Regions from separate parts of the Chthonomonas calidirosea T49 genome, predicted to be linked through region 1. Evidence: riboswitches for the same ligand, from Rfam matches in the RefSeq annotation. Region 1 holds a riboswitch; the other holds the start of a gene.
The links. A riboswitch is a leader RNA that binds a small molecule or an ion and turns the genes downstream of it on or off. The one in region 1 is predicted to bind cobalamin.

Region 1 (9,147 bases):
CCTTAAGGTCAAAAGGAAAGGTAAAAAAAGAAGCGAAAAGAGGTACAAATAAAGGAAGGGACAGAAAAAGTCAGTAACTTTTTTCCTACAGACAGGGAAGCCTCTCCTATATCCCTTATTTAGGCAAGACTGCTGCAGGGTTGGAGGAGGTGATCCGCCTTCTCCAACCTTGCCAATTCCAATGAACACCATGGAGAGAAAACGTGACCGAGGAAACAACTCCTGAGAAGATCGCCTCAATGGACTTCGTTCTTCGAGCGAAGAGGGGACGCGAAAAGATCCCCGTGACGTTGTGTTTAGGAAAGCCCTATAAAGATGAAAAGTCGGGCTGGTGGGAATGCCCGTGTTGGATAGAGCCAGTATGGCCACCGCGCCAAACTCAAGTGGGAATAGGAGAAAATGCTATCGAAGCAGTTCAGGATGCACTTAAACTTCTAGGTCTACTGATATGCTCTAGCTGCCGGCTTTACAAAGTAAAGCTAACGAAGTCGGACGCCGATACGCTCTATTTTCAGTTTCCTGAGGCATTCGAGAGCAGATTTCCTGAGGAAGCTGCCGAGATAAAGGAGGATCTAGCAGAGATAGCGAGAAAGAATGAAGAGCGGGAGCGGTGCAAAGCGATGAGGCGGGGTTCTCTTTCAGAGCCACTCTATTGAGCGGTGGGTTCTCGTGGCCGTGTGCCATAGGTTTGCGGGGCTGTTATGGTGGGGGTAGAGGATAAAGGATATCCTCAGGTAGGGGTTGATAGGCAACAGCGGGGATGAAGCCTCCTGCTCGTTGGGGGAGAGCGGTGCCTACCTTCTCTGTGTGGGGTAGCCCTTGTTGTGGGATGCAGGTTGCCCTTTTCCCTTCTTTTGGGCTGGAGGGAGGCCTTGTAGAGAGGCACTCGTGGAAGGGGGGCAAGAGCCTCCAGATCCCGTATCGTCCAGCAGGGCTGCTGTTGGATGTGGAGGGTTTGGATTTCAGCGGACCTCCGATAGCCTGCCCTGCGTATGCCAACAGGGACTTGGTACTACAACCGATGTGTACAGGAAGAAAACGGCGAAGGCCGCCCCACAAGCCAAAACCGCCTCATCCGCACCTACACCCACCCAAAAAGCCGGCGCCACCGACGTTGCCAATATATCATCCAACTCCAATCCCGAACCCATTTGGTGGTATTGGCCAATTCAATTTCGGTTTTAACCAACTACCTCCTTGTAAGCATTGGAGCGGCTGTAATAGCGATATGTGGAGACTATGTGAGGAGAGTTGCGAAAGTAGAGCAAGAGTAGAAGGAGCTACAATTGGCTATGCCATAGGCTGTATTTACTGTTGGCCACCAGACCCGTATGAGGGAGTATATTGTGCGTGTCGTTTAGAAGAAATATGGTAAGGAGAACCGAGTATGTTCGAGATGGCGCTAGTGAGAATTCATATCAAGCCGGATCTTTCCCGTCTTCCGGTCTACCGCAGGGCGGCAGAGCGGTATCCAACCGATGGGATGATCCAGTCCCTTTACAGCCTAGCATTACGAATGAGCGGGCAAGAGGAAGAGGCAAAGCGTGTTTGGGATGCCTATCAAGAGCGCGTAGCGCAAAGTGAGCCGGTTCCAGCTATCCCTCATGGGCTATCCTGTCCTGGCTCAACGAAGTTAGGGGATCAGAGCCAAGACTCGCTAAAGCGCTATGAGGAGCTTTTTGAACAGATTGAGGAGGAGATGCGGCGCGAGAAAAGTACAACAGAAAGAGACTGCGAAGATGAAGGGACTGAGAGCTGATAACGGACGGGAGTGGGAACGTGCTATCGAGTAATGAGGGGAAGGGCGTCGGCCTTGGGTACGACCATTTCGGGGTGAGCATGTACACGAGCGGTAGCGCCCAGAGCCCCTGGAGGCCAGCTAGCGGCCAGCTGGATCATGTATAGCTAATATAGCTAAATGCTTGGAGAGTCAAAATCCATCTTCTCCTTCACCTCCTGAGGGTGGAGGCGGGTATCCTCAGCCTCTCCCTGGTGGTTGTGGCCGCGGCACTTCGTGGCTTGTCATTCGCTGTAAAAGTGGGACAGCAGCAGGCTGCTACAAGATCGGATGGGTAGGATGCTGTTTGCGAGATAACGGGAAGGGGGTGCCCTACCCTCTCTCGAAACATGGAAATGCTTTTAAGAGATGATGGAATTGCAAAATGTCGTTCTTAAGGAAACGCTATGAGCTTCGGCTCAGCCTTTCGCCCTTGAGCCTGCTGATAGGTTTTGTCTTAGGAGGCCTTCTGTTTTCTGTGGTTGAGGCCTGCTCGGCCCCTTGGAGATAGGGCAAGATAGTGTTCTTTTTTTGCTTCTAACGGGCTGGCACCAAGGCTTCCCTCTTCTGTCTTGCCTTTTTATAGGTCAATCTCCTACGACAGACGCACGCGGCAAGCTATCCGCAAAGGGAGAGATAGGTACCGCTACTCCTTCTCTGATGCTCGTTCGGTTCATGAGAGCCTCTCAGCCGAACGGACAGTTGAAAGCGTTGAGCATCATGGGGCTAGGTTTTTCTGATACCGACCCATCGAAGGCAGCTCCCGCCTTGGGATTAGGAGAGGCTCCAGGGATAGAGTACATGCTTCAGATGCGGCGTATCCGTTTGGAGGTAGTGGGCAAGCAGAAGGTATCCCAAGTGGAGATGGAACACTTCATCCCTCCGCAGCTAGGTTCCTTCGATAAGTAGCTGCTGTTAGGAGAAGACAGCCGTTGATTGGAGCAACAAGTCTGTGAACCGTGTGGGAACTAAGAGGAGCATCTGACTCCGTTCCTATCTCTACATGGCTCATAACGAAAGCAATAAACATCCCTCTCCTCCGATCCCCTCTGCTGCAGCGGCAGAAGAGCGAAGGAGAGGGGGTATTAGGCTTAGATCCGAGCTTTAGTCTCGCGTGAACATGGCGTCGGTAACCTGTGACTGATGCAGAGGTTTCACATGCCCGTCACCCCATACGATGTTCGCTAACCCGTACTCGGTAATGGTCTGCGTCTGAGTGTTTACGGTTTTGTGCGAGTCAACATGGCGGAAATCCATCGTTGGGGTGCCGTACCACTGACTTGGCGGGTCAATGGCAGGAGTCTCCACCATCTGGCCGTTTCCGCCGTACCAAGGGGCGTTGTAGTAGCCCGAATCGGAGAACACGATCTTGTCAGCAGGGGCGCTAAGAGAAGCTAAGGAGGCTGGGTTGACCGGTGGCCATAGTTGTCCGCTCATGCAGGCGGTGTTCATGTAACAGTCCGAGCCGAGATAGCCCCAGTTGTAACCGTAGCCGATGTCGGCCCCGTAAAGCAGCTGTCCTGTCCAATCGGGGCAGCGCTGCATCTCCTTGTTCTTCATATAGGGATAGAGAGGGCCTTTGGTTAGGTCGCACGTTTCGTTAGGATAGGTGCCGGTAATGTGGCCCATCCAGTATTCGGCACCCGTGGCATCGTAGTAAACGTAGAGGGGAAAGGTTTCATCGTAGTCTTCGAGGTACATTTGGGTGGCAAGGCCAATTTGGCGCAGATTGGAAGCGCAGCTGATCTGGCGCGCCTTTTCCCGCGCTTGCGCGAAGACGGGAAAGAGAATAGCTGCTAATATAGCGATTATCGCTATAACAACTAGCAGCTCTATGAGGGTGAAGGCGCTCTGGGCGCTCTTCGCAAAGGGTTTGACTTGCATACGGTTCGCTCCTTTCGTCGTTTTGAGTTTCGTTCGGTCTGGCCTCGGAAGAGGCAGATCGGACTTCGAGGAGCGAGGGGATGCTCGAGGGATGTACTAGCGAGGCTAAAGGAGCCAGAAATCGAGTTGCCGGTACACGTTCGTGCATCACACCCTCTCTCTCGAAGGGCTTACGTGATGCGTCGCAGGCGGGCATTCGGGCTTACCCACGTCCGAGAGGTCGGAGTGGGATACCGCAGCGGGACTGCGCCGGATTCTCACCGGACTTCCCCCGTATTTCAGCCACGCGATGACGCGCAGCCACTGCGACCGAAAAAATTGTCAAGGGGCTATATTATGGCGAGGTGAAGGGCCATCTGTCAAGGGGTGAAGAGCCTCTTAAACACGAGGCCTTTTCAAAGGAGAGGCTTTTGAGGTAATTTAAATGGTGCGTGCGCCTGTAGCTCAGTGGATTAGAGCACCAGTCTTCGGAACTGGGTGTCGGGGGTTCGAATCCCTCCAGGCGCGTTCTTTCTTCATAGAACCTGTTGCTTTCCTCGGTAAGCACGGCAGCCCCTAGATCGGGAAGCATCGGTAGGTGTGGATGCCGGTAACAGACCCATAGATGGCCCAAACGCTGCCGGTAATGTAGTCCCCTAAAATAAGCCCGATGAAGAAAGGCAGATAGCGCCGATAAGAGCTCATGCCGCCATACCGAATGATGAGCGCTTTCAGTAGCCAACCGACAAGGGTTGCACACCACAGCCACGCCATGGTGAATGTGCCTGAGACCGCATAGCCTATCGGGTGAAACGGCCACCAAACAAACCGAGAACGCATAAAGATAAGAAAAGCGGTTACCAACATGCCGACCCCTACCCCCTCCATGCGAGCAAGGTTGGGACGCACGGGGTTGTCCAGCCAGTCTTTCATGGTCGTCCAAGGCACTTTGCCCATGTAGGTACGCCAGTCGTTGACCTTGGCCGTGGCAGCTCCATACTGATAGTAGCAGGTGAGCACAGCAGCCCAAGAGGAGAGGGTGCCCACCACAATCGCCACCATAATGACTGCGGCCACATGGCGCAGATTCATTCGTGTGCTCTCCCCGATCTTCATGGCCTCTAAGTGATTGGGCATCTGAGTGGTGCGCATATCAAGGTCTTGCCACAGCAGAATATTAAGCCCGATTTGGTTGGCAGGGGTAAATGCCTGTGTACCGCCGGCGGCTCGCATGAGGTTGTGTACGTTCATATCCGGCCCAAATCCCCATGGCAGGCCGGCCTCCGCTCGCATCCGAGTAAAGGTGATGACGTAGAAATAAAACAGAATGAAGAACAAAACCGGCACCCACCAACTCATTCCAATGGCCATGCCGAAGACCACCAAGAAGATCAGCCCTCCAATCGTTCCCACTAAGGCAAGAGGATAGGGCAACGGTTCGTTGGCGTCGTCGAGTTGCCGTCGTTGAACCCTGGAAAAGAGGCTCCGCGCCGCCGCTTTAATATGCCGCCTAGCTCCGTAAAGCGCGAAAAGCGCCACCATAATAAACGCACCTGCGGACTGCTCCCCTAAATAAGGCATATCGGCGGCGGCCATGCTAGCACCGGGCTGGTGGTAGCCGAAAGCGGTAGCCATCACATTCTCCATTTTGCCAAAGAGATAGAAGAACCAGAGCGAAAACGCCACATCTAAAGGCAAAAAGTAGGTTAGCCCGATGACAAGGGGGTAGAAAGAGAGTTGCAGCGTGCCAACCCCATTCCAGGGAGGATTGCTAAACAGAGGCGTGAGATCGAGCCGCGGATCGCTTGGCTTAATGGGGATGAAAGGGATGTTGGGGTACAGGTAGTTGAGCGAGGCGAGCGACTCCAGCACGACGGGAATAAGAAAACCTATCCAGAGCAAACGATTAGAGAACAGATCGCTCGCCCATCCCTCCTTGCTGATTTCGAGGGGCAGCTGCGTGATAGGAAAACTCAGTCGCTCCTGATCGGCCCACTGCCGCCGAAAAAGCGCCGCCATGCAGAGCATCACTCCCAGCAAAACAACGATATAAGCCGACCATACCAGAATGGGAGAGAGCCAACCTAGAATGTGATCGAGGCGCCAAAAGCTCGATTGACCAGTGAAGTAGGCTTTAACCACGCTCTCCTTCGGGAGTAGCCAGGGTCTCACTGCAGGTAGCAGCTTCTCCTTCCAGTGGTTCTCCGGGGTGCCATAGTAGAAGACATCCGCTAAAAAGGTATTGAGAAACTGCATCATACCGATGCCAGAGATGCCAATGGAGGTCGTCTGCATGATGTAGATGTACATGATCTCGGCCTGGGTGAGCGCATATTTAGGCAGATAGCGTTTGAGCATAAAGTTGATAAGTAAAATAACGAAAAGAGCAAAAACAACAGCAATGATCAGCGACATGGCGGCCAGGTCGGTGGCCTGTGCCACGATCTCGGTGTACTCGTTCCAAAAACACATGAGCGGAATCAGCAATACCCCGATGACGAGAGCGCGACGCGTAATGCCGATTCCTCGTTGAGAACGAGGAGTAGAAATTTGTGCTGTCGCCTTAGCGCTAGGCGGTAAGGTTTCGGCGCTCACGAAAGTCTCCTACGTGACTTGGGGAATTAGGGAAGATTTTAGCACACAACCCATTAGACCGTTGCCATAAAAGGTCATGGAAAGATAAACAGAAAATATGGTCCCGTCAAGCGTTTGCAAAACCGGCGCAGAACGCTTGACGGGAAGCAGAATACTCATACACGATGGGCTTTCATTCCTTTGGAATTGGCCAAAGCCTGCTCCCACAGCGCACACCATTTCTCGTAGTCCCATAGCACGCTTTGAGGGTTTTTGCGGCTTCTTACCACAAAATCGGGATGGAAAGGGCGACCAGTTGGCTCACCGGTAGGCTGATAGCGTAGATCGAGGCTCCAGCGCACCTGGTCGGTGTAGTTAGGGGTAGAGCGGTGTGGGGTATGGCGGTGCATAATCACCATGCCGCCCTTGCGCACAGGTACCGGTCTGGGTTGGATGTTTGGAAGGCACTCCGGACGAATCGTGGTACCTCCTTCGGCCTGATGAGGAAGGTAGCCAAGTTTCCATGCTTTGGGCATCACCTCCATACAGCCGTTTTCTACCGTGGCATCGGCTAAAGGAATCCAGAAGGTGATGATGTTGGAGCTGTCGGCTTCTTCCCAAGTAACGGCGGCATCCTGATGCCAGGGCACGTTGTAAAAGCCACTTCCTTCTCCTGTAAGCGCTGCTGGTACTTTAGAGCGGATATGTTGAATGGGATTACAGGTGATTTCCGGCCCGATAAGCTGCTCAGCGATATCGAGCAGGCGCTCATTATGAAGAAACGTGAACGTGGCAGGCCCTCGGACATACATGATATCCAACCCTTCGGTAATTTGAGGGCACTGTGCGTAGAGAAGGGCGATGCGGCGTTCGAAGGGGGCCTCAGGGTAGAGGTCTTTGATTTTGCCTTCCTCTGCAAGCTGTTTGGCTTTCCGATCGATCCAGTCGGCGTACTCCGCTATAACTGGGGCGAGATCTGCTTCGGAGAAGACGTCTTCAACGACCAGAACCCCTTCTTCTCGGAAAGCTTCGATCTGTTCTGTTGTTAACAATCTCATAGATAGACCCTCCGTCTGTATGGCGTCTATACGATCGTTTCGAGAACGCACTAGGGTTTTCCTGGCCCGAAATTTTGATGGCTACGAATTTGGTTGATTGCTGCGGCTTTAGCTGCCGGTGGGATGTGAGGGTTGTTTTCTATTTGTTGAATTTGCTGATTTGCGAGGCTACTGGCCCCGTTAGATAGCTTTTGCTTAGAGGAGTCGATATAGGCGTTATTGCTGCCGCTGCAGCCGGCTAGAAGGCCGAAAAGCACTAAGGCAAGGCCGAGTCTATAGATAGGATATTGCATTTGAACGTCCCTCCTAAGTGGAATGCAAGAAGAGAATGGGGTTGGCCATCCAGAAGGCCAACCCCTATAGCCTACTCACACGTTTTAGTAGGGTTCATAGATGGTAGGCCCAACACCGGTAGGCCCGGGATAGATGTTGTAATACCAGTTGATGCTTCCACGGGTCATCGCTTTTGCGTGTCCGTCGCAGAAGGCTACGTTGGTGGTGTTGGTATGCCGGTAGCGTGGGAAGAGGCCACACCCATCCCAAGTCCCTGAGCCATTGGTGTTTGTATAGTCGCAGTCGTGATTCATGCTCTGGTCAAGATCATAGTGGGGGCCGTTGTGCGTGGGAACACCGTTTACCGGCGCCACATAGTCCGTCCATGCCCACTCGGCAGAGTCGAATACCGCAAAGCCCCAGGGGGCGTCATTTTGTCCTTTTTCCGCGATCACAATGGTGGATGCCGGGGTGGGCAGCGCTGCTTCGGTGGCGACGTGCACGTTGCTCGGAGGGTTCCAAGGGCACCAACCATCATTGGAGATGCTGTTGTTGATGCCGTACTGTCCGCTTTGGTTGCTAGGGAAGGAAGGACAGTGGAAGATGCCACCCTGTCCCCAGGTCACCAAGTTACCGGCCGCGTTGGCATAGCGATCGCCGTTTTTGATGTAGGGGTAGATCGAGTCGTGCCAATAGTGTTGATCTTTCCAGGTTCCTGGGTCAGAGAAGTACTGATCCATGGGGTAGGTTTCATCATAATCCTGTAGGTACATCATAAGCCCGGTACCTATTTGCTTCATGTTGGAGAGGCAAGTAATGGCACGCGCCTTTTCACGGGCTTGGGCAAAGACGGGAAAGAGAATAGCTGCTAATATCGCTATAATCGCGATAACCACGAGCAGCTCAATGAGGGTAAAACCTCGCTGTTTAGGGTTCATAGAGACCTCCCTTGGTTAAAATGATAGAAGAATCGAAACGGTTCGCTTTTTGCGGAATCGAACCGCTTCGTATTAATATTATACCACAAGTTTCAAAAGGGAGTTTCCCGTTTCTACTAAAATTTTGCGAATCCTACACTAGAACAGCAACTGATGCTTGTGCACGGAGATGCTCTCTAACAGCCCAATGCTAAATAGGGTAACCAATACGTTGCTTCCTCCGGCAGAAATTAGCGGCAGAGGAACGCCAGCTACTGGCACAATTCCGACGTTCATTCCGATATTCACAACCACATGGAACGCGATCATGGTCACAACGCCGGTTGCTACAAGTTTCCCATAAGTGTCCTCATCTACCTCGGCAATGATCTTATACCCTCGCCAGAGCAGTCCCCCATACAACAAAATCACCCCAATACCCCCTACCAATCCTAACTCCTCACCGATATCGGTAAAAATGAAGTCTGTCTGCTTCTCTGGAATGAACCCCCCCTTCACTTGGGTGCTATGCAATAGCCCCTTGCCCCAAATGCGACCGGAACCTATGGCGATGCGGGCTTGCACCACATGGTAGCCCGATCCCGACGGATCGGCCTGGGGGTCAAGGAAGATCGTGAGGCGCTCTTTTTGGTAGGGACGAATGATCTTGTTGGAATGCCATACG
Region 2 (9,147 bases), 1.5 Mb from region 1:
GCGAAAGGGCCCGACATCGGGCGGCCGCAAGCTCGATGGCAAGCGGGATGCCATCAAGACGCCTACAGATCGAGGCAATGTAGTTCAAGTTCTCCGAAGAGAGGGAGAGATCGTTGGTCACGGCCTGGGCGCGTTCCAGAAAGAGCTTCACGGCCTCGGATTCGATTAATCGTTCTGGTAGACCGAAGTCATCGTTCTGCGGCAGCGAAAGAGAGGGAACACGAAAGGTGACCTCACCCGTGATATTAAGCGGTTCTCGACTAGTCGCCACGATCTTGATGTAGGGACAGGTATGAAGCAGGGTATTGGCAAACTGCGCCGCCGCCTCGATAAGATGTTCGCAATTATCTAGGAGTAGAAGCACACGCTGGCTTTTGAGATGTTCCAAAATGGCCTCTTGTGCGGATGGGTAGATCGGTAGAGCTGCAACACCAAGGGCATTCGCTACAGCATGGGGAATGAAGCTTGGATCGGCGATCGAGGCTAGTTCTATGAACCAGATGCCATCGGAAAATTCGGCCTGAAGACGTTCGGCAAATTCGATGGCAAGGCGCGTTTTACCACATCCGCCCGAGCCAGAAAGAGTTAAAAGACGGGTTCGATTTAAAAGCTGCTCGAGCTGTTTTAGCTCTTTCTCCCGGCCAATAAAGCTGGTAAGAAGAGTTGGAAGGTACCCTTTGATGGCATCGGGAGGAGATGACGTCGGAAGCATAGGGAATTGAGTGGGCAAACCGGGAGCCACAAGCTGATAGATCGGCTCGGGAGTATAGATATCACGTAGGGCGAGGGTGCCTAAATGCACCAGTGAAAAGCCTTCTGGAAGGTTCGATTCGATTTTCTGGGCTGTGGTGGAGGAGAGGAGAATCTGCCCACCGTGTGCGATCGCGCGTAGGCGCGCGCAACGGTTTACTGTAGGGCCAAAGTAGTCTCCCTCGCGCAGTGTGGCCATGCCGGTATGAAGCGCCATACGTACTTTGATGATGGCGAGCGCCGGAGGCCATGCCGCCTGAAGGAGAGACATTTGAAATTGTGCTGCCGCAAATGTGGCTTTTAGCGGGTCGGAAAAGACGGCGAAGAGGCTGTCGCCTTCTCCTCTGCTTTTGATGATAGTCCCATCATACTGTTGGATAGCGTGAATAGCGATCCTGTCATGTTGCTCAAGTGCGAGTATCATCTCCTCAGGGTGAGATTCCCATAGGCGGGTACTTCCCTCTATGTCGGTGAGGAGAAACGTTACTTGGCCGGTAGGAAGTCGCATTATATCACCTCCGGCTTATTCTCTCGTGCAGCAGGGCTTTCCACAGCGTGCAGACGAGGGTGTGATGCGTTTTGATAAACCTTGATTTTAAGGGGGAATCCCACGAAATAGATGCGGTCTATCTAACTATATTCTAGCATAACCGATTGCCGAAAGCGAGTGATGGAATAGGAGGAAAACTAACTCAGATTTTGGACTTTACGTAGTGGAGCGGAATGGGCATGACAAAGGGCAATAGCAAGCGCATCAGCGGCGTCGTCGGGGGTAGGCGGGTTGGGAAGTGCAAGTAGCTTTGTTATCATGTACTGTATCTGTTTCTTTTCGGCGCGCCCATAACCGACGACCGCCATCTTCACCTCAGCCGGCCGGTACTCTATCCAGGGGATCGCTCGTTGCGCTGCGGCGAGGAGCACAACACCGATGGAGCCACCAACGGCAAGAGCCGTGTTAACGTTGTTGGCAAAGAAGAGCTTTTCCGTGACCAGCACATCGGGATGCCATTGGCTGAGAAGATCGTTGAGTTGTGTATAGAGCGAGAGCATGCGGTTGGGAGTAGGGAGGTTTTTATCGGTGAGAAGAACCCCATGTGCCAAATGTGTAATTTTGTGATCTTTCACTTCAAGAAGGCCATAGCCGGTGATAGCGGTGCCGGGATCGATTCCAAGAATAACCATAATGGACGCCTTTTAGGAGATTTATTTTTTAGTTATACCTCCTCATGAGGAGTACGTGCTGATGTGCTTAGAAGGCCGTTGCATATCCGTGGACAAGGGGGCTTGTACAAGTACATGACCTAGTGCGATAAACGACGGAAGGCAGGCGAGAGCCATCGCTAGGTAGCCTCCTGCCTAGGCCTTTCTCGTAATTTGCTAGATGGCGGCTCCCTGTAGGATCCGCGAATCAGCAGAGGTATAATAGAGCAGTTACGGCGTAGGCACCGGTTCGTGGCCGGTCTACGTTGGGGGGAAGTCCGGTGAGAATCCGGCACAGTCGCGCTGCGGTGTGTCCTCCTATAGAGGATGAGTCCGAATGCCCACCTACGCTGCATCACTAGGCCCTTCGCGTCAAAGGGTGTGATGGGTTTGAGAACTTTTTCAGCCTGTGGTTCCTCGCTAAGCTGTTCTCCTCTGAGGCCGTTCAACGGCCAAGGTGATACCCTCTCCTTGAGCGCGCAGGGGCATCGCAGAAGTGGGAGAGGGAAGTGAAGTTTCATTTCATCTTCGGCATGGTATTTCTTGCTGCCGTGTGTGGCGGCTGTGGCCGTTATCCTGCTGCTCACGAGGTTCGGCCAAAGCTTTTTCCCTCCAGCGGCTCCCCCTGTGTTCTTCGCGATCAGACGGGTTTTCGGCTAGTTCTTACAGCGTGTCCGCGCCGGATCGTTTCGTTAGCGCCAAGCAACACGGAGATAGTGTACGATTTAGGCGCTCAGGATCGGATTGTTGCTGTAACCACTGCCGACGATTACCCACCGTCTGTAAAACGAAAGCCGAAGGTGGGGCCTATGATGAACGCATCCATCGAAAACATTCTGGCTTACCATCCCGATTTAGTTTTGGCTTTCGGCGGGCTGAACGATCGGGAGATCCGCCAACTGCGCTATCTGCACGTTCCCACGTTGGTGGTGGATCCGCACAATCTTAGTGAGGTTTATGCTTCAATTTTGCTTATCGGGCGTGCGGTAGGAGAGAAGGAGAAGGCGAGCTTGCTAGTGCAGACCATGAAGAGACGGCTTCTCCAAATAGAGCGAATCGTGGCGCATGCGAAACGCCGACCAAAGGTGTTGATGATATACCAATTGAATCCTATCTACACAACAGGCTCGAACTCATTTATTGACGATGCCATCGAATATGCTGGTGGAAGAAATGCAGCGCTCACGTTGTCGGCAGACGATACTCTTTCTCCAGAAGAGGTTGTGCTGGCTCAGCCAGATGTGATCGCATGCAGCCCAGATCTCGTGCCTTATGTAGTACGGATGCCTGGGTGGAAAGAGAGCGTGCCGGCGGTTCGGTATCGGCGATTTTTTCCGGACGACAGTCCACAGGGCACACTCGTGCGGCCTACCCCAAGGTTGGTAGATGGCATCAAGAATCTCGCCCACTTCCTCCACCCCGAACTCTTCACAAAGGAGACAAAGCATGTCCACACAGCTCTCAAAGGCTAGATTTATCTTCGTGGTGGGTGGTGCTCGTAGCGGCAAGAGCCGCTATGCACAAAATCTGGCGAAGACGCTTGCCGAACAGCGCTTAGGGAGGGTGCTTTTCATTGCCACGGCAGAGGTGACCGACGAGGAGATGGCGGCGCGTATTGCATATCACCGAAGGGAGCGGCCTCAAGAGTGGGACACCATTGAAGTACCAATAGAGGCTGCCGATGCCATTCTTGCTCGCAAGGGACAGTACGACGTTATTCTCCTAGATTGTATCACGCTATTTCTGAGCAATCTTTTGCTTTCCATGCAAGAACAGCCGCGTGATCAGATCGAAATTCGGATTCGACAGGAAGTGGAGCGTCTCTGTGCTGCCGCACGCGCGAGCGAGGCCGATGTGCTTTTTGTTAGCAATGAGGTTGGTCTAAGCCTGCATCCGCTTACCGCTTTAGGACGTCTTTTCCAGGATATTGCCGGCAGGGCGAACCAGATCATTGCGGCGGCAGCTGATGAAGTGGTGTTGATGTTTTGTGGCATTCCCTTGAAAATCAAGTCGCAGGAGGGAAGCGATTGAGGAAAGCGCGTGTGATCGTCTCTTGGAGTACCGGCAAGGATTCGGCGTGGACGCTCTATCGCCTGCAGCAGATGCCGGATATCGAGGTGGTTGGGTTGCTGACAACGGTAAACGCGGCGTTTCAACGCGTTGCCATGCATGCGGTTCGAGAGGTGCTGCTTGAGGCACAGGCCGAAGCGGCTGGGGTGCCCCTTATTCGGGTTCCGATTCCGTGGCCGTGTACGAACGCGCAGTATGAGGAAGCGATGCGCCGCATCGTCTATGAGGTCTGCCCCCAAATGGGAGTTACCCACATGGCGTTTGGCGATCTTTTTTTGGAAGATGTTCGCGCTTATCGTGAAACTCGGCTGGAGGGGACTGGCATTACCCCTCTGTTCCCGTTATGGGGGGAGCCGACGGATAAGCTAGCGGCGCAGATGGTGAGGGAGGGTTTGGAAGCTGTGATCACCTGTGTGAACCCTGAGCAGCTTTCAGAAACATTTGTGGGGAGGGTGTTTGATGCGGCATTCTTGTCGGAGCTGCCAGAGGGGGTAGACCCTTGTGGAGAGCGTGGGGAGTTTCACTCCTTTGTCTACAAAGGGCCGATGTTTCGTCATCCTCTTTCGGTGGTAGTAGGTGAGATCGTACGGCGAGATGGTTTTGTATTTGCCGATGTACTTCTTGCGGAGAGGCGTCTAGAGTGCGAAAGACGTAGGGGGTCTTTTTAACTACAAAGGGGGTGGATGAGGGAAAGTGGAGCTAAAACTACCAGAGATACCGGAGCTATCACGGCAGCACCGCTTAGCGGCTCAGGAGCAGCTTGATCGGAAGACAAAGCCGGTAGGAAGTTTAGGCCGTTTAGAAGAGCTGGCCGTTCAGCTTTGTGCGATTCAACACAAGGTGCCGCCGGACACGGCTAGAAAGCGCATTCTTGTTTTCGCCGCCGATCACGGTATTACAGAGGAAAAGGTTAGTGCCTATCCGAGAGAGGTAACCGCGCAGATGTTAGCCAACTTTGCTGCAGGAGGAGCCGCCATCAATGTGTTAGCGCGGTTAATGGGTGGTGAACTTTTTGTTGTAGACGTGGGGGTAGCTGCGGAGCCGGTGGTCGGGGTCAAAAACCGCAAGGTGCGTTGGGGAACACGAAATTTTGCGCATGAGCCAGCGATGACGGTTGAGGAGACCCTGCAAGCGCTAAACGTTGGAATAGAGCTAGCGTTTGAGGCGGCGGAGGATGAAGTAGATATCCTCTGCTTGGGGGAGATGGGCATCGGTAACACAACGGCCGCAGCGGCGCTGCTCTGTTTGCTGACTGAAGCCAGAGAGGAGCAGGTTGTTGGGCGAGGGACAGGGCTAACGGACGCACAGCTAGAGCACAAGCGCGCCATTGTGGCTAGAGCGGTAGCACGCCATCGAGAGTGGGTGAAAACCCCTTTTGAGGCGCTCTGCGCTGTAGGTGGGCTGGAGATCGCGGCGCTCGTTGGCAGTATGATAGGGGCGGCGGCCAGTAAAATCCCCGTGATCGTGGATGGATTCATTGTAACGGTAGCTGCATTGGTAGCCTATCATCTAACCCCGAAAGCAAGAGATGCACTTATTTTTGCCCACCGTTCTGAGGAGTTAGGGCATCGGTATGCGCTGGAGCTTTTGGAAGCGAATCCACTGCTCGATCTCGGCATGCGCCTTGGGGAGGGGAGCGGTGCCGCATTAGCGAGTTTTTTGGTTGAGGCCGCAGGACGCATTTTAAGGGAGATGGCGACTTTTGCAGAGGCTGGGGTCAGCGAGCGGGAAGAGCAAGATGTTACGTAGAGAGTTAGCCTATCTCGGAGCCGCCATGATGTTTCTTACAAGGCTGCCTTGCGCGCGCTGGGCACGAATGCACACAGAACAGATGGCTCCTAGCCTTCGCTACTTTCCGCTGGTCGGTCTTCTTATAGGTGTTATAAGTGCAGCGGCCTATAAAGCGGCGCTTGAGTGTCGTTTTTCGGCACCGGTTGGAGTGCTGGCTGCTATGGGGGCTGCCATTGTTTTAACGGGAGCTTTTCATGAGGACGCATTTGCGGATTGGTGCGACGGTTTTGGGGCTTATACTCCCGAAAAACGGCTAGAGATCATGCGGGATAGTCGGTTGGGTACGTTTGGGGTTGTAGGTCTCTTTTTTCTCCTCGCGTTCAAGGCCGCTCTGCTGGCGAGCATGCCCCGTTCATGGGTCCCTTGGACCTTGATTGTGGCGCCATGTGTCGCACGATGGGCCGTTCTTGCTACCTTCTATCGAAGCCCTTATCGGGCTGTGCCAAACTCGACAGTAGCATTGTTCGCAGGAAAAGTTTCAGGTAAGGAGCTATGGATTGGCACTCTATTGGCTGCTACAACCGGGTTGATCTACGGCTGTGTGCCCATTGCAGGCTTGTTGTTAGGGGTAGGAAGCGCGAGTCGGCTTTTGGCGGCTTACTTTGTGCGTCAGCTTGGCGGACTTTCTGGGGACTGTTTGGGGGTTATTGTAGCGCTATCGGAACTGCTAACGATGATAGCTCTATCTCATGTACGCCCTTTCATCCTGCATTTCTTATGAGGAGATGTGGCGGACGAATAGACAGGTAGAGGGAAGAGGAGTAAACTATAGGTGCTGTAAACCGCACAGAACGGATAGGAGAAAAGGATGAGCCGGTTAACCGAATCTGAAGTTTGGAAGGCACTTCAGGAGCATTATCGTCAGATCGAGCCACTGCATATGCGCGACCTCTTTGCAAAGGATCCGGGGCGTTTTGAGAAGTTTCATCTACAGTTCAACGATATCCTTGTAGACTACTCGAAGAACCGCATTACGGAAGAGACGATGCAGTTGCTCTACGCTTTGGCACGAGAGGTGCAGCTAGATCGTTGGATAGAGCGCATGTTTTCCGGTGAGAAGATCAACGTTACAGAAAATCGTGCCGTACTCCACGTAGCGTTAAGGAACCGCGCTAATCGTCCCATCTATGTAGATGGGAGGGATGTGATGCCGGAGGTAAACGCTGTATTAGCGCACATGCGAGAGTTTACCGAGGCGGTGCGCAGCGGGCGTTGGCGTGGGTATACGGGGAAAGCGATTACAGACATCGTCAATATTGGCATTGGCGGTTCCGACCTTGGCCCAGTGATGGTGACCGAGGCGTTGAAGCCCTACGGCAAGCCAGATTTACGCGTTCACTTCGTCTCGAATGTAGACGGCACGCATATCGTTGAAACGCTCAAACAGGTGCATCCGGAGACAACGCTGTTTTCCATTGCCTCAAAGACCTTTACTACGCAAGAGACATTGGTGAACGCCCATACGGCCCGCGACTGGTTTTTGCGCTATGCGCACGATGAGGCCGCCGTTGCTAAGCATTTCGTAGCGCTTTCGACGAATGAGAAGGAGGTTGTGAAGTTTGGCATTGATCCCAAGAACATGTTTGTTTTTTGGGATTGGGTTGGGGGGCGTTACTCGCTTTGGTCTGCGATAGGGTTGTCCATCGCTCTCTACATCGGTATGGACAACTTCGAGGAGTTGCTCACAGGCGCCTTTGAGATGGATGAGCACTTTCGGCACACGCCTTTTGAGCAGAATATTCCAGTGACGTTGGGTTTGTTAGGCATTTGGTATAACAACTTTTTCGGGGCGCAGACCCACGCCATCTTGCCGTATGATCAGTACATGCATCGGTTTCCAGCCTATTTTCAGCAGGGTGACATGGAGAGCAATGGCAAGCGTGTTGATAGAGACGGCCATGTAGTGGACTACTCCACCGGCCCAATCATTTGGGGAGAGCCAGGCACCAACGGCCAGCATGCTTTTTATCAGTTAATTCATCAAGGTACGAAGTTGATCCCTTGTGACTTCATTGCACCGATCGAAACCCATAATCCAATTGGAGAACACCACAAGATCCTCCTTTCCAATTTCTTCGCCCAGACCGAGGCCCTGATGCGTGGTAAAACGGAAGAAGAGGTGCGGAAAGAGTTAGAGGCTGCAGGCATGAGTGGGGAGGCTTTAGAGAAATTGGTGCCGCATAAAGTATTTCCTGGAAATCGGCCCACGAACTCTATCTTGGTTCAAAAGATAACCCCGCGCACACTTGGTTCGTTGATCGCTATGTACGAGCATAAGATTTTCACGCAGGGTGTTATTTGGAATATCAACTCGTTTGACCAGTGGGGAGTGGAGCTAGGGAAGCAGCTGGCCAAAGCGATTCTACCTGAACTAGAGGGTACACAGGAGGTTACCGGTCACGATTCATCAACAAATGGCCTCATCAATCATTACAAACGGCACCGTTTGCGTGAGTAACGGAGTTAGGTCGCAATCTCCCTTTTGCGCTCATGTCGGCGTGAGCTGAAGCGTGCATCCTAAAGAAACCTAGGGGAAGTGCACTTCCCCTAGGTTTGGTTCTTCTCATGTGCATCAGGCAGGCATGGAGGGTGCGATCGGCTCTACTTTGCGGATTCTCTTTTGGCCCGGCGCTTCCTTTTCTCTCGAGTTGGCGGTCTCAGTATGTTCTGCAGAGTGTTTCCGTGGTGGTTCGAGAGCGAGGTTGAGCGCCTGTTTTACATCCTTGATAAAGTGAAAATGCATCTCTTTTCGGATTTCCGGTTTTAGGTCCTCATAGAGATCTTTCCGGTTTCTTTCAGGTAGGAGCACCGTTTTAATGCCTGCGCGTCGCGCACCGAGCACCTTCTCTTTAATACCGCCCACCGGCAGCACCTTGCCCGAGAGGGTCACTTCACCCGTCATGGCCATGAGGGGACGTGTGGGGCGACCGCTAAAGAGCGAGGCTAATGCCACCGTCATGGTAATGCCGGCGGAAGGGCCGTCTTTCGGGATGGCACCTGCAGGTATGTGGATATGGATATCGTGTTTTTCGTAGAAGTCGGGCGGGGCACCGATTTCGGCGGCATGAGCACGCACGTAGGAGAGGGCCGCTTGCGCCGACTCACGCATGACGTCGCCCACCTGGCCGGTAACGATAAGCGTGGAGGGACGGTTAGAGGTGATGGGCATGGCAGTGGCCTCTACAAAGAGGATATCCCCACCCATTGGGGTCCAGGCAAGACCGGTGGCCACTCCAGGCCGTTCCACACGTTCCATAGCCTCCTCGTTCTCGAAGCGGGGTGCTCCAAGATACTCCTCCACAACGCGCGGTGTAATTTTACGCGTCTTGTAGCGCC

Region 2: it holds a riboswitch for cobalamin, as region 1 does, so the genes downstream of both, CCALI_RS00745 (ABC transporter substrate-binding protein) here and CCALI_RS08870 (type II secretion system protein) in region 1, are expected to answer to the same signal.

Annotation. Positions count from the first base shown of each region.
Region 1 is NC_021487.1:2,131,165-2,140,311, reverse strand. Features, by position in the region: gene CCALI_RS08885 (hypothetical protein) at 204-656, shown strand; gene CCALI_RS16370 (hypothetical protein) at 889-1,185, shown strand; gene CCALI_RS08880 (hypothetical protein) at 1,388-1,759, shown strand; gene CCALI_RS08875 (hypothetical protein) at 2,498-2,686, shown strand; gene CCALI_RS08870 (type II secretion system protein) at 2,882-3,661, opposite strand; cobalamin riboswitch at 3,832-3,983, opposite strand; tRNA gene CCALI_RS08865 (tRNA-Arg) at 4,095-4,168, shown strand; gene CCALI_RS08860 (DUF6785 family protein) at 4,217-6,235, opposite strand; gene CCALI_RS08855 (phytanoyl-CoA dioxygenase family protein) at 6,391-7,272, opposite strand; gene CCALI_RS08850 (hypothetical protein) at 7,323-7,565, opposite strand; gene CCALI_RS15190 (DUF1559 family PulG-like putative transporter) at 7,650-8,483, opposite strand; gene rodA (rod shape-determining protein RodA) at 8,622-9,147, opposite strand, start outside.
Region 2 is NC_021487.1:163,914-173,060, forward strand. Features, by position in the region: gene CCALI_RS00735 (tetratricopeptide repeat protein) at 1-1,258, opposite strand, end outside; gene ruvC (crossover junction endodeoxyribonuclease RuvC) at 1,438-1,932, opposite strand; cobalamin riboswitch at 2,174-2,313, shown strand; gene CCALI_RS00745 (ABC transporter substrate-binding protein) at 2,460-3,422, shown strand; gene cobU (bifunctional adenosylcobinamide kinase/adenosylcobinamide-phosphate guanylyltransferase) at 3,397-3,981, shown strand; gene CCALI_RS00755 (Dph6-related ATP pyrophosphatase) at 3,978-4,688, shown strand; gene cobT (nicotinate-nucleotide--dimethylbenzimidazole phosphoribosyltransferase) at 4,714-5,769, shown strand; gene cobS (adenosylcobinamide-GDP ribazoletransferase) at 5,759-6,532, shown strand; gene pgi (glucose-6-phosphate isomerase) at 6,620-8,269, shown strand; gene lon (endopeptidase La) at 8,384-9,147, opposite strand, start outside.